2 regions of the Leeuwenhoekiella sp. MAR_2009_132 genome follow, and region 1 is predicted to be linked to the other one. Evidence: riboswitches for the same ligand, from Rfam matches in the RefSeq annotation. Region 1 holds a riboswitch; the other holds the start of a gene.
The links. A riboswitch is a leader RNA that binds a small molecule or an ion and turns the genes downstream of it on or off. The one in region 1 is predicted to bind S-adenosylmethionine.

Region 1 (7,802 bases):
GTCAAATCAACATCAAAATTATGTTGTTGATAGATTTTAAAAGCATCAAATCTATGCTGAATATCGAGACCTGAAGCAGCGGCTTCAAGTAGCGCTTCTAACTCATCTGTGGCACCACCTCGCGCAGAAAGCACTACTGCAATACGCTCGTGATTATTAACTTTAGATTGAATAATATCTAGTACAGTATCTAATCCTTTCCCATTTGCTAATGATTTTCCGCCAAATTTTAAAATTTTCAGCTTTGCAGTATCTGCTCGAAATACAGGATATAATAACTGCTCAAGCTGTTCAAATTCAATTAAAAAAGCATCGTGACCGTGTACCGAATTAATCTCGCCATAGGTTACATTGTTCTTATGTTGCGCCAGCTGCTTGTACGTTTCTCTGTTTTCTGCAGGTGTAAAAAATAGATCAGAATCTACTCCAATGATGTGAATATTTGCCTCTACCTTACTTAAAATCTCATTAAAACCTTCGCGCCCACGAGTTACATCTATGGTTTTTAGAAGCTGATTCATTAACCGGTAAGCTGCTACCTGAAAGCGGTCTTTTAACTTGTGTCCGTGATGGTCTAACCAGCTTTCTACATTAAAGATTTTGAGATCTTCATTTGTGCTGCGCTGAAATTTATTTTTAAACGATTCTGGCGTTCTATAGCACAACATTGCGTGCATACGCGCATCGTGAACCGGCTGTGAAGAATTTTTTAATATTTGTTCCTGAATCTGGCAGTTAGCAATAAGCCAATCTGTAGACTTCCAGTCTGATGCAACGGGGATTAGATGCTTAGTGATATCTGGCTGAAGCGCAATCATCTCCCAGGCAATACCGCCTCCCAGTGAGCCTCCTACAATAGCAAAAAGTTCCTTAATCTTTAGTAATTTAAGACCTTCTAAAAAAGAACGCGCCACATCCTGAGCCACAAAATCTTTGTAATTTTCGATCAAGAATCCGTCATAACCATTCCCCGGAATATTAAAAGAAAGAATGCTATACGTATTTGTATCTATACACTTATTCTCTCCTATAATTTCATTCCACCAGCCGTCTTCACCACTCACGTGCGAGTTACCGGTAAGTGCATGGTTGACTAAAATTAACGGCGCTGTTCCCAGTTTTTGACCAAATGTCTCATAACTCAATGGCAGATCTAATTGATAACCTGACTGCGTTATGAAATTTAGTATTTCAAGTTTGTGTACCATTTAGGGTAAATTGTAGTATTAATCGCCTATCTCCAGATAGGCGATTTGTAATTTTATGTAGTAACTGCTTATTTAATTTGTGCGAATGCCGCTTTTAGATCAGCTTTTAAATCTTCAACATCTTCAAGACCTACAGAAAGACGTATTAAATCTTTAGTAACTCCCGTTGCTTCCTGAGCCGTATCTGGCAGTTGCTGATGCGTGGTACTTGCCGGGTGTATAATTAATGATTTAGTATCTCCTATATTTGCCAGCAGTGAAAAAATTTCCGTTTTATCTGCAACTGTTTTCGCTCCTTCAAATCCACTTTTTAAACCAAAAGTCACGATCCCACTTTGACCGTGAGGCAGGTATTTTTTTGCTAAAGTATTGTATTTACTACTCGCTAAACCAGGGTAATTGACCCAGGTAACTTCGGGCTGTGCTTCTAACCAGGTTGCTAATTCCAATGCATTTTCACTATGTTGTTTGATGCGGACTTTTAAAGTCTCTAATCCCTGAATAATTTGAAATGCGTTAAACGGACTCAAAGCAGCGCCGTGATCTCGTAATCCTTCAATACGTGTTTTTGCTATAAAGGCCGCAGGGCCTAATACATCGTGATATACTAACCCGTGGTAACCCGCAGAAGGTTCTGTAAACTCGGGGAATTTTCCGCTAGACCAGTCAAAAGTACCTGCATCTATAATAACCCCACCTAAAGAAGTTCCGTTACCATTAATGTATTTAGTCAAAGAATGAATTACAATATTTGCCCCGTGTGCAATAGGATTTAAAAGTGCAGGTGAAGCGACGGTATTATCTACTATTAAAGGTATTTTATGCGCCTTAGCTGCAGCAGCAATTCCTTCTAAATCCAGCACATCAAGCTTAGGATTTCCTAAAGACTCAACAAAAATAGCACGCGTATTATCCTGCACAGCAGCACCAAAATTTGCCACCTTATCAGGATCTACAAAAGTGGTCGTAATCCCAAATCGCGGAAGTGTAACGCTTAATAGGTTATAAGTCCCACCATATAAACTACTTGATGCTACAATATGATCGCCCTGCTTTAAAAGGGTTAATAATGCGGTATTGATTGCTGCAGTCCCAGAGGCTGTAACAACTGCTGCAATACCACCTTCAAGAGCAGCAAGGCGTTGCTCAAGAATATCATTTGTAGGGTTATTTAAGCGTGTATAAATAAACCCCGGTTGTGATAAATTAAATAATCCTGCGGCATGGTCAGAGTCGTTAAAAACATAGCTGCTCGTCTGGTAAATAGGCACAGCGCGTGTGCCCCCATTAGCTTTAGTGTCATGACCCGCGTGTAATGCTTGTGTTGAAAATTTTTGAGTACTCATTTTTCTCTTTTTTAGTTAAAATAAATTAAACCAAAAGTCAAATAGTGCCGCCCTGGCATCAATTACAAGAAAAATGTTATGAAGAAAAATAAACTATTTAAGAACAAATAGTTTGTTAGGTTATCTATCATCAGTAATTAAACTGTTGTAGAATTTAGCACCTTCATCCCGTAGGAAGGGTTGCTAAGGCTTCATTGGGTCTATCCCTCCGCCTTTCTTGATAACATTTCAGTATGTGTTTGAACTTTGTGAGTGTAAAGATTGCAAAACCTTTTACAGATATGCAAGTAAAGAACGTTTAATTTTACAAAATGAAAATTTTTCATAAGATTTTGATTCCCGTTTTTTAATACCTTCTAAATTTATACATTTGCCCCCCAAAAGAGGAAAGATTTGACTGATTGCAACCTCTTATACTGAATAATTTTTCGGTGTAAAAAATGCTAAAGGCAGTAACCACTACCCTTAACAGGCATTTGTCAAATCTTTTTTTCGGCTTTAAGACAATCCTCTGCGGAAACGCCAGAGGTACGAATCGATAATTAATTTTAAATTTTAGATAATTCTGAAATTTAAAACCCGGTAGGGAAAAAATTGCTTGAATGGCTTACTTATTTACCTCAGAAAGCGTGTCTGAAGGACACCCGGATAAAATCGCTGATCAAATTAGCGATACATTATTAGACAATTTTCTAGCCTTTGACCCCGAGTCAAAAGTAGCTTGTGAAACACTTGTGACTACCGGCCAGGTTGTACTTGCCGGAGAAGTAAAAAGCGATACGTATATAGACGTTCAAAATATTGCAAGAGGTGTTATCAACGATATTGGTTACACAAAAGGAGCTTACCAGTTTAGTGGTGATAGCTGTGGTGTAATTTCTCTTATACACGAGCAGTCAAAAGATATTAATCAAGGTGTAGACCGCGCTTCAAAAGAAGAGCAGGGAGCCGGTGACCAGGGGATGATGTTTGGTTACGCGACTAAAGAAACGGCTAATTATATGCCTCTCGCTTTAGACATCTCGCATCGCATTATGATCGAACTGGCAAAACTACGCCGCGAAGAAAAAGACATTACCTATTTACGCCCAGATGCTAAAGCACAGGTAACTATTGAATATTCTGATGATAACATACCTCAAAAAATCGTTGCTATTGTAGTTTCTACACAGCACGACGAATTTGATAAAGACGAAAAAATGCTTGCTAAGATTAAAAAAGATATGATCTCTATTTTAATCCCTCGTGTAAAAGCAGGTCTTACCGAAGATATTGCCAAATTATTTAATGACGAGATCACCTACCATATTAACCCAACAGGGAAATTTGTTATAGGTGGTCCTCACGGAGATTCTGGTCTTACAGGGCGTAAAATCATCGTAGATACCTATGGCGGTAAAGGTGCTCACGGTGGTGGTGCATTTTCTGGTAAAGATCCCAGTAAAGTAGACCGTTCTGCGGCTTATGCTGCACGACACATTGCTAAAAATTTAGTGGCTGCAGGTGTAGCTGATGAGGTTTTAGTACAGGTATCTTATGCTATTGGTGTTGTAGAGCCCACTTCTATATTTGTAGACACCTACGGAACTAAGAAAGTAGCTATGAGCAACGGTGAGATAGCAACAAAAGTACGTGAGCTATTTGATATGCGCCCTGCGGCAATTGAAGATCGTTTAAAATTACGCAATCCTATTTATAGAGAAACTGCGGCTTATGGTCATATGGGAAAAGATCCTCAGATAATCACTAAGATTTTTGAAAGCCCATACAGCGGTAGAGTTACTAAAGAAGTTGAACTGTTTACCTGGGAGAAGCTTGACTATGTAGATCAAGTAAAAGAAGCATTTGGGTTGTAAAACCTAAATACTTCATAAACTATACCTAATGCCATTCAGTCTGAATGGCATTTTTTAATTTTAAGCTTAAAAAAATGGCACTTTTACTTATACGCAACGATAAAAATTATACGCCGTGGATTGACGCTTTAAAGAAAGCCGATTCTTCAATCACCGTAGTAACTCCCGAGACGGTGGAAAATCCTGAGGAGGTTACAATGGCTGTTACCTGGAAAGCTCCACAGGGAAGTTTTGCTAAATACACTAACCTTAAAGCTATAGGCTCTATGGGTGCTGGTGTAGATCATTTATTTGATGACCCATCACTGCCAAAAAACATATCACTCACTCGCGTAGTAGATGATAAACTAGCCAGCGATATGCAAGAATTTGTTTCTGCATTGTGTCTCAACCATATTAGAAATTTAAAAGAGTATGCTGCTTTGCAAGCACAAGCAAAATGGAAACCTACATCGTATAAACGCGCTAAAGATGTTACCGTAGGTATTCTGGGCTTTGGCACGCTGGGACAGGCTGTTGGGAATATGCTTAGTACTATTGGATTTAAAGTTACCGGCTGGTCACACTCAAAAAAAGATGTTGAACAGATTACCAGTTATTCTCAAAATGAACTCGATAGATTTTTAGCTGAAGCTGAGATTTTGGTGTGTTTGCTACCCCTAACAGATAAAACTGAAGGAATATTAAATACTGAATTGTTTTCTAAACTTCCTAAGGGCGCTTATTTAATTAATGTAGCGCGTGGCGGTCATCTTGTCGAAACTGATTTAATCGAAGCCCTAAACAATAGGCAATTGAGCGGCGCTGCCCTTGATGTATTTCATACAGAACCTTTGCCACAAGATCATTTGTTTTGGAACCGAAACGATATTACAATCACCCCACATATTGCCAGTATGAGCAATGCAGCTTCAGTTTCTGCGCAAATTGCCGAAAATTATAATAGAGTTAAAAATGGAGAAGAATTACTAAATACCGTATCTAGTGAAAGAGGGTATTAACTAGATTGATTTGATTATCATAACCGTTAAAACACCCCTAATTACTTGTAAAGTGAGGTTAAAAAAGGCATTTTCGGGATTCAATCCTTATATCTTTATTCAAAATTAAAAGATTATGGATCAAGCAAAGTATGACGAAATGGAAAAAATGCTTCACAAACTGGAAGATATTAAAAACAGCCAGGAAAGCATTATCGATAAAATAAATCACGTAATTACAGATCTTTTTCAGCACCCAGATGGAGATCTTGAAAAAGCAATGGAAGTTGCACATCAAAAGGCTTCAGATAATGTAAATAAAATAGCAGAAGCTATCGAAGAATACGAGATGAAATTTAATAAAGCACAGTTATAGCTGAGCCTAAATGATAAAATGTAAAACCCGTTAAGTTCTACAGACTTAACGGGTTTTTTAATCCTTTTATAACGCTAATTAATTGGGATTATAAATTGTATTTAACAGAGAGCATAACGATACGCGGTTGCACAAAGTATTCGGTTGTGGTACTAAATGTTTCATTAAAACTATCATTATTTAAAGAGTCTACATTTAACAGGTTTGTACCATCTAGACGAAATTCCCATTTACTTTCTGGTTTTTGATAACGTAAGCCAGCTTCAAAAAAAGCATACTCGTTACTTACCGTATCATCTTTATCATAATAGTTATAATAACTCCAGTCTGCTGTAAACGTAAATCCTTTTAAGAATTTTACATCTACATTAGCAAAAGGCCTATCTGTATAAAATATACGGTCTGTATTTCCTGTCTGGTAATTGTTAATACTTCGGTTATAACCTATTTCAAAATTTGGGGCATTCTTAAAATTAGTTTCTACACTCCCTTGATAATTTTGTGTAAAATTTTGAGATTGGGTAGGTAGCGTATTTACAATATTATTCAATTCGCTATACGAAATGCTTCCGCTTAAATTTGCTTTAAATTTTCTGAAAGTTTTCTGAAACCGTCCGTTTGCACTCAACACTTCATCTACAAAATTACTATTTATAGGAGATGAAGCTTGATTGATCTGGTTTATCGCAGTTTGACTTTTTATGGCATCAATACGTTTTGTATAGCTCAACCCACCATTTATATTGGTAAAATTAAACATGTTGAAGTTAAAATAATTCAGTCTGGCGGTGTGAAAAATTGCATTCTCAATGTCGCGGTTTCCTCTAAACATTCGGTTATAATTATTAAAAACATAACCTTCAGCAAAATTATTTACATCTGTATAATCTGCCGTCATCTGGTAATTAAGACGTAAACTTTCACTCTGTTTAAATTGCGCGATGGCATACAGATCTGGTAATAACTTAAGTTCACTACTACGGGTTTCAAATCCCAGTTGTTCTGATGCGACTGTGTAATTATGAAGGGTAAGACCCGGTGTAACTGTGAAAATTCCGGTTTTAAACTTATAATGCGCTCCTACAAACACATCACTAAATCTATAAGTCACATCATTATTAAGACTATCTCCCACAAAATTATTAACAGTACCATTATTTAAAATCTGAAAAATATTTGAGTTAAAATCCTGACGGCTCAAGGTCGTACCCACAGTAAGATTTAGGTTACTTTTATCATTAATTACATAGTAATAATCAATCTTACTGTCAATCTTATTCGTCTTTATCATCTTATCCTGATTGATATCAAAATTAGATTGATTAATAGTATCTAACGGAAGGATTTGTGTAAACGGCTGCTGTTGTAACGTTGCATTGTAAAAAGGATCTTCATTCTGATATAAATGCTGAATAAAACCGGCAAAGATATTCTTATCGTCTAACGTGTAATATGCGTTTAAATTCTGGTTAATGCTAAACGGGTTATTATCTTTTTGCTCATCTATATCATTTGAGGTTGTAGTGCCTGAATCTGTAAAAACAGATAACGCATCTGTTATTTCACTTTGATTTGATTTTTTAGCTAACACATCATAATCTAATTGTAGTTTATCATTAGGTTTATAGATCGAACTAAATTTTACCATCCCCAATTGATTACGTTGATCGCTAGATTCTGTATTGACCTCAGTAGCCTGCGTAGCAATATAATTGCGTAGCGATCGCTGAATAAAATCTGTAGCGTTATCACTAAACAAAGCAAAACCACTTAAATCCCAGGCCTCAGAAGCCTCATAGCTAAAGTTTGCCGCCGCAAAGTTTGTTGAAAGTTCGCTTGCTCGGTTATTTTGCGTTGTCAAAAAGCTCAACCCGCTGTCTGCTATATTAAAAGATGTACCGCCCCGTTGATTAAAATTTCTAAAACCTCCCGTAAAGTTGAAATAATCGCGAAATGTAAATGGCACATCGCCCGTATTATTTGTGTTCCCTATAAGGTTTATACTTCCTTTAGGACTGTAATAGAAGAGTTTGGTG
Region 2 (7,802 bases), on a different contig from region 1:
TTAGAACTAAAAGATTATTTTCCAATAGAAATTTAAGTATTCTAAATGGGTTCTCATTTTTTGGTCTAATAAATAGAAAAACGTTTACAAGAATAATTCTAAAAGCTATGGAAACGAGTACTCACGAAGATTTTATGCGGAAAGCCATTGCCTGGGCTCAAAAAGGTAAAGAAACCAATGGAGGAGGAGCCTTTGGAGCTGTTATTGTTAAAGATGGTGCTATTATCGCAGAAGGCCACAACCAGGTAGGGAAGTCTACTGATTGTACGCAACACGCAGAATTAGCAATGATTCAAGAAGCTTGCAAAAAATTAGCTACCAAAAGTCTTGAGGGTTGTATCTTGTACACGAGCTGCGAACCCTGTTTAATGTGCCTGGGAGCAACGAGATGGGCAGAACTTGAGATGGTTTACTATGGGGCATCTGCATCAGATGCTAACGAGGCAGGATATATTTACAGCGAACTCTTTTACAATTCGCACACTGGTAAAAGACATGTAGAATTTAATTTAAAACAACTATTACGCGAAGAAGCTGTAGCAGTTTGGAACAACTAGAGTATGAGCGAGGAAGAAGAAGAAAAGCAGAAAAATATAGATAAGGAACTAGAAAAGTCTGAAGTTTCTGAAGAATCACAGGCAAAAAGTCACGGTGAGATATTAAAAGAACAAATCTGCGAGGGTAAAAAAATATACAGTCTTAGTACCAGCAGTATCATCATGAGCTCATTAACGGCTGGTCTTGAGATTGGTTTTAGCTACATGATGTTATGTAGCGTATTCTATTTCTTTTCAGACAGTTTACCGGAAGAAAGTCTGTTCAAAATAATTGCTCTGGTATATCCATTGGGATTTATTTTAGTGGTTCTAGGCCAATCAATATTATTTACAGAACAAACTTCGTTACTCACCTTGCCCGTATTAAACAGACAACATAGCGTAGTAAGTTTATTGCGTTTGTGGGGTCTGGTAATTTTTGGAAACTTACTTGGCGGTACTTTGATAGGCTTGGTTTTAGTTTGGATAGGTCCCAAACTAGGTATTTTTGATGCTGAGACGGTAATAACTATAGGAACCCATGTCGCTGGTTTTGGTCTTCCTACCATTTTAGTTAGTGCGATTCTAGCTGGGTGGATGATGGGATTATTATCCTGGTTAGTGACTTCGTCTAAAGACACGGTAAGCCGTATTATCATAATCTTTTTAATTACCGCAACCATGGCATTTACTGGGTTGCACCACAGTATTATAGGCAATATTGAGGTTTTTGCAGCCTACATAAGCGGTTCTGAAATTACTATAGGGCAGTATATAAGTGTGCAAAGTACGGCTTTAATAGGTAACGCAATAGGAGGTGCCTTTTTTGTAGCTTTATTAAAATACCGGGCTTTTGTAAATAACGTCAACTAAAATAGTAGTTGTTAGAATTTAATTTACTAGAATTATGAAGACAATTTATCTAATCGTTTTGAGTATTCTATTCGTTAACTGCGGAAGCTCAAAAAATACTGATGCTACTACAAATGCAGATTTAAATACGTGGCTTGAAGCAAGAGAATATCAGATTGAAGCGACCTATGCAATGCCTATGAATACTGCAGCTGTAAACGCTGTTTTAAACAGTAATATATTAGGACCCGGTAACAATTCTGCTCAGGTAAGTTTAATAGGTAATCCCAATTTTGTAAAGATTGATGGCGATAGCATTCACGCAAGACTACCTTATTTTGGCGAACGCCGAATGGGTGGCGCATATAGTACCCGAGATGCAGGAATAACGGTAAACGGATTGATACGTGATTATGAACAGGAAATTAAGAAAGGAATGTATGTTATCACATTTTCGGCACGTGATACTGAAGGAACCGAAAGCTATGATTTTATACTCAATTTAAGATCTAATCTGGTTGCAGATCTTTCTGTACAAAGTACACAACGCACAACAATACATTATCGCGGAACTGTAGATCAATTAAAACCTGAGGAATCTAAGAAGTAGGGTTAATAGAATATTAGGTCTAAATATAATTTCCTTGAAAACGTAATGTGAAGCAACTCTTGCTTGAAAAAGAGGCTTCAACATATTCTATTTTACATAATGTAAATTATAGAACAAATATATAGATTAGTATATTAGTGTTAAGAACTCATTTTTCTTAGTTTTTCCTTTTAGCTATATTTAATATATCGTTTTAAACTAACTGTCATTACGAACGCAGTCGTGCAAGATTTCAATAATCTTAATGTTCCCTTTAAAGCATTAGAAAAATTAAAACAACCTTGATGTCATTTTGAGCACAGTCGAGAAATCACAAATCCTAATGATTACTAACTCATTATATAGAAAAACTATAATTCTCAAAATTCGCGTATTCCGTACAAAGACTTAGAAATTTTCAAATACGCGATTCTTAGAGCTTGGGATTTTTAAAATCTCTGCAAATTTTCATCAGTAATTAAAACTAATTTTTTAGTTAATGATATAGGTGAAATCTTTTTTTTGTTTAACTAACTATATATTTTCTAATACTCTGTCTTATCCATTTTCTTCGTCCATTCTTGAAATGGTTTAATGGCGACTTCGGGAGACAATTGCTCAAAAGGGATGCTGCGTTTCTCATACGGCAGAGGAATTTCCTCATAAATAAACGCATCATCAAACCCTATATTTGCTGCATCGGTCTGGCTGCTTCCATAGTACACTTTATCGGGTCTGGCCCAGTAAATGGCTCCCAGACACATTGGGCAAGGTTCGCACGAAGTGTATATAGTACAACCATCAAGTTGAAACGAATACAGATTTTTACAAGCATCACGTATCGCCGTAACTTCAGCGTGTGCAGTGGGATCATTTGTAGAAGTAACTTTATTATTTCCTTTACCTATAATTTTTCCGTCTTTAACAATCACACAACCAAAGGGTCCGCCTTCATTGTTTTGCATTCCTTTTATAGCTGCATTTACAGCTTCTAACATAAATTCTTCGTTGCTCATTATTTTTTGTGTTTGCTGTAAATATAGGAGTTTATGTTACTTTGAGAATATTTAATTTTTCAGGTAGTAAGCAGTATTTGTGTATTTTTCCGTTAGAAATAGTACAAACTTTTTAAATAAATACCACTTCCCTCCCACCGGTTTATACAACATCAAGCGAATACCCACATTATAGAAATATTAACTTTTAAAGTAGGATATATTGTAATTGCTAGAGTAATTTTGCGCCCTTAAATTAATTATCCAGAATCTCATAAGGGAGATAGCAACCTGCAATAACGAGCAAGGTGCTAAAATAGATAAGCCAATTACTTGGAAACCTTGTTAACACATACATCTATGTAATTACTGCTATTGCCTTTTTGAGTATAAAATTATAAAATGGCAGAACTTAAGATTACTCCAAAATTCTCAGCACTCATTCCTTTATTGGTTTTTGTAGTTACCTTTCTCGGTGTAGGAATTTATCAAGATGACTTTTATGCACTTCCCGCACCTATTGCGGTTATTGTAGGGATTGTAGTCGCATTTCTAATGTTTAGACAGTCTATTAATACTAAGATAGACACGCTTTTAAAAGGCTGCGGTGATGATAAAATCCTCACGATGTGCTTAATTTACTTGCTTGCCGGAGCTTTTGCCGCTGTAACTAATGCCACGGGAAGTGTTGACGCTATTGTAAATATGGGTTTAGACTTTATTGCGATTGAGTACATCTACGTAGGTATTTTTGTTATTGCTGGTTTCTTATCTGTTTCTACGGGAACTTCGGTAGGAGCGATTGTTGCGCTGGCTCCCATTGTTGTGGGTTTTGCAGCTAATAGCAGTGCAGACCTGGCGATACTTTGCGGTGCGCTTTTAGGTGGTAGTATGTTTGGAGATAACTTATCGGTTATTTCAGATACGACTATTGCGGCGACTCAATCACTGGGCACCAAAATGAGTGATAAATTTAAACAGAACATAAAAATTGCCGTACCTGCAGCTATAGGCACAATCGCTATATTAGTTTTTCAAGGGACAGATCTTACAGCTACTGAAGCTACAGCTGTAAGTTATAACTATGATGTACTCAAAATTACACCGTATATTTTGGTGATTTTACTTTCTATTCTTGGGCTTAATGTTTTTATAACCCTGTTTGTTGGCGTGTTGGCAGCAGGTATTTTGGGAATTAGCTACGGCGATTTTACGCTTATAGAATCTACTAAAATTGCCTATGAAGGTTTTACAAATATGACCGAAATCTTCTTACTATCCTTACTCACCGGCGGACTCGCAGCTCTGGTTGCCCGTAATGGCGGGATTGAATATATTCTAGTAAATATCAAAAAGCTAATTAAAAATAAAAAGACTGCAGAACTGGGCGTTGCAACCTTAGTAAGTACGATTAATATGGCTATTGCAAATAATACGGTATCTATAATCATTGCGGGTCCTATTGCAAAAACAATCAATGATGAGTACCAATTAGACAACAAAAAAACAGCATCTATTTTAGATATTTTTGCTTGTATTGTTCAGGGCTTATTGCCGTATGGAGCGCAAGTGCTTATGATTTTGAGTTTTTCTAACGGAAAGATTAATTACTTAGATTTAATGGGCAATACCTGGTATTTACTTTTGTTGCTGGTTTACACGCTTCTTTTTATTACGTTCAACCCGATGCATAAAGCAAAATCATAATCTGTTTATGCAGAAGACTTCTTTTAAAACGAAAATCAAATGGAATTTAAATATTGAGGTATTAATTTTTTTTGAAACAAGTAAAACAACCTTCAGTAGCTCATAGAAGGCAACATACTAGTAATACATTCTAAAATCTAAAAGTTTGCATATTGCATAGTGTTTCTCATGTAAGGTCTCTACGACATTAAAAAGATCATCATCTTCATTAAATAAATTGAAGTACACTTTATCAAGATTAGAACTACTTATCCCGTCAACGGCATTTCCATAGCCAGAAACTGCTTTTGCGTTTGTAATATCTAAAAAATATTGCGCTTCTTCTTCGTCAAGATCCAGTACTTTAGCATTCGAAAAATGAACGATTTTCCCTCTCAACTTTCCTTCAAATAACTCTGCAATTTCCTGAAAACTGTAATAGTAATCATTTAAACATATACTATTAGCTTCCCCGGTCATCACTAGATAGATAATCTCGTATTCCTTAAAATAATGATCGTCCATAACCAGCGCATTTAAGCTCGCTTCGAGTCCTTCAATAGTATCACAAGTTTGATATATGCTTGCCACACCGTATTGAAGCGCCAACTCCTCCAGGCTTTTTTGAACTTCAGTAATTTGATCTACATCTATATCGGGAACACCTTCTAAACAATAAATAAATTTATCAGGATCTAAATCATGTTTCTGCGGTACTTGCGTTCTTTTTTCCAGCACTTTTAAAATAGTATAAGTAGTCAGCAAATTTAAAGACTGTTATAACATTTACAGGTATTGCCTTTGTTAATTTAAACCAACATATGTTTTCAAAACAGGTAACCTGCTACCATCTAGCGGAATAAAAAATAGGTTTTTAAATTGTGAATATCTATCTCTTTTTTTGCGAATTTCCATAGAGCCTATACCCTATTTTTGAATTTTTAAAACAATATATTATGAGTGCAACCTGGTACGAATGCAAGGTAAAATATAGAAAATTTGATGAAGCGTCTGGTACGCAAAAGGTTAAAACCGAACCTTTTTTAGTAGATGCAATCTCGTACACTGAAGCAGAAAGTAGAATTACCGAAGAAATGGCTTCGTATTTAATGGAAGGTGAAGAAATTAAAATCACCAACATTAAAGTTGCTAATTATGCAGAGATTCATCCTTTTGAAAATTGCGATCGCTGGTTTAAATCAAAAATCTCGTTAATCGCTTTTGACGAAGAAAGCGGTAAAGAACGTAAAACCAATATGTATCTGTTGGTACAGGCAAATGATGTCAAAGAAGCCTTTGAAAACACTGTAAGTACAATGCAGGATACAATGGGCGAATACACTATTCCGGCAGTTTCTGAATCTCCTATTATGGATGTCTTTCCATATTTTTCAGGTGATGAGGAGGAAACAGAGCGTCTGGAAGAGTTTAATCGCTTAAAAGAATCTACACCTAGCTATAACGACGATAACGAAGAATTGGCAATGGCAGATTCGCTCACTGCTGAAGCTGAATAATATAATATTGTAGACCTTAAAGTTTACCTTTTTAAGGAATCTTTACTCAAAAAGCTACATTATTAATCAAAAAAAGTCTCGAAAAATCGGGACTTTTTTTTATTATAATAAATAGTGATTCTTTCAGTACAAAAGATTTTAATTCAGTGCAATTCATTAGAAGTAATCTTACTGTAAATTGCAAACCTATTGAGAAATCAGAAATCGATTATACAACCAGGCTCAAGATCTTCCGAAGAAAACCTTTAAAAACTTTAACCACCAACTTATTGCAACATCAAATCGCTTAAGCACGCTTCAAGCCTATATTTGCAAACGCATCGGCTCATTAAATAATTATATATGATAATACCTAAACTACATTACAGATCTCAGGGTAATTCTTCAGAAGAGCATTTAGAAAATATTCAAAAGGCCTGTACATCAGGTATAGAATTAGTGCAATTAGATTTTGAAAAGGCTACCGAAAAACAATTGCTTAAATTGGCAAAACAGGTACGCGAAATCACTTCGCATTTTCAAACCCGGTTATTCTTAACTGATCATCACAAAATAGCGAGGGAGATCAAAGCAGATGGTGTGTATTTAGAAAAAACAGATCTTTCTCTCCTACTTTCAGTACGCAATCACCTGTATACCTGGCAAATAATAGGTGCCGGTGCGCATACGTTGCAAGAATGTGAGGCGTTAATCGCTAAAGATATCGATTATATTAATCTAAATCCGTTTAAAACAAATACCAAACTAGTTACCGCAAAAACAGGTTTGGGTTTAAATGGGTATAGCCTCATTACTGAAGCTTTAACTACTGAAACTCCTATATTGGGTGCAGGTGGAATAACCCCTGAAGATGTGAAGGACTTGATGACTGCCGGAATTTCAGGAATAGTAGTTTCAGATTATATTACTCAAGATTTCAATTCAATTAAAACATTTAATCAGTTATTAAAAGCATCTTCGACTGAAGAGCAACGTCACACTTTTGAGTAAACATAAATACGGATAACCGAATAAAAAACAAAAAGCCCGTCAATTTATTGACGGGCTTTTTTAAAACTTTAAGATATATGTATTAGATAACCTTTACGTTTACTGCATTTAATCCTTTGTTACCTTCCTGAAGATCGAATTCAACTTCATCGCCTTCGCGAATCTCGTCGATTAATCCTGAAATGTGTACAAAGTGGTCTTTTTCAACACCTTCTTCTGTAATAAATCCAAATCCTTTGGTTTCGTTGAAAAATTTTACTGTTCCGTTACTCATAATAATATTTAAAAAATTTAATAATTACTTAATAGTAAGCAATTACGGTGCCAAAGATACACCTTACTTCAGCTAAAGTCTAATAAAACAGCATTTTAAATAATTTAAGTGCTAATTAACTGAGTTTAGCGGCGTACTTACAGACCTAAAAAATTATTTTTGCGCAATGTGGATGTATTTAGGGCTACTGGCCGCACTTTTTTTAGGATTACACAACTTATGTAAAAAACACGCTGTACGTGGCAACGAGGTTCTTCCTGTTCTTTTAGGTACCCTTTGTTCAGGATTTTTAATGTTTTTGCCCTTTTATTTGGGATCTATTTACTATCCTGAATTTACTAAAGAATTGGACTTTTATATTAC

Region 2: linked by a shared signal. The riboswitch ahead of P164_RS04450 (Na+/H+ antiporter NhaC family protein) and the one ahead of P164_RS12325 (O-acetylhomoserine aminocarboxypropyltransferase/cysteine synthase family protein) in region 1 are both predicted to bind S-adenosylmethionine.

Annotation. Positions count from the first base shown of each region.
Region 1 is NZ_JHZY01000004.1:905,872-913,673, forward strand. It holds gene thrA (bifunctional aspartate kinase/homoserine dehydrogenase I) at 1-1,208, opposite strand, end outside; gene P164_RS12325 (O-acetylhomoserine aminocarboxypropyltransferase/cysteine synthase family protein) at 1,277-2,554, opposite strand; SAM riboswitch class I at 2,672-2,781, opposite strand; gene metK (methionine adenosyltransferase) at 3,157-4,410, shown strand; gene P164_RS12335 (2-hydroxyacid dehydrogenase) at 4,485-5,411, shown strand; gene P164_RS12340 (hypothetical protein) at 5,527-5,766, shown strand; gene P164_RS12345 (carboxypeptidase-like regulatory domain-containing protein) at 5,855-7,802, opposite strand, start outside.
Region 2 is NZ_JHZY01000002.1:1,027,480-1,035,281, forward strand. It holds gene P164_RS04430 (nucleoside deaminase) at 108-557, shown strand; gene P164_RS04435 (formate/nitrite transporter family protein) at 561-1,409, shown strand; gene P164_RS04440 (DUF4251 domain-containing protein) at 1,444-1,998, shown strand; gene P164_RS04445 (nucleoside deaminase) at 2,523-2,993, opposite strand; SAM-I-IV-variant riboswitch at 3,228-3,326, shown strand; gene P164_RS04450 (Na+/H+ antiporter NhaC family protein) at 3,375-4,679, shown strand; gene P164_RS04455 (DUF6642 family protein) at 4,797-5,396, opposite strand; gene P164_RS04460 (DUF4494 domain-containing protein) at 5,615-6,175, shown strand; gene P164_RS04465 (thiamine phosphate synthase) at 6,518-7,165, shown strand; gene P164_RS04470 (cold-shock protein) at 7,248-7,439, opposite strand; gene P164_RS04475 (EamA family transporter) at 7,606-7,802, shown strand, end outside.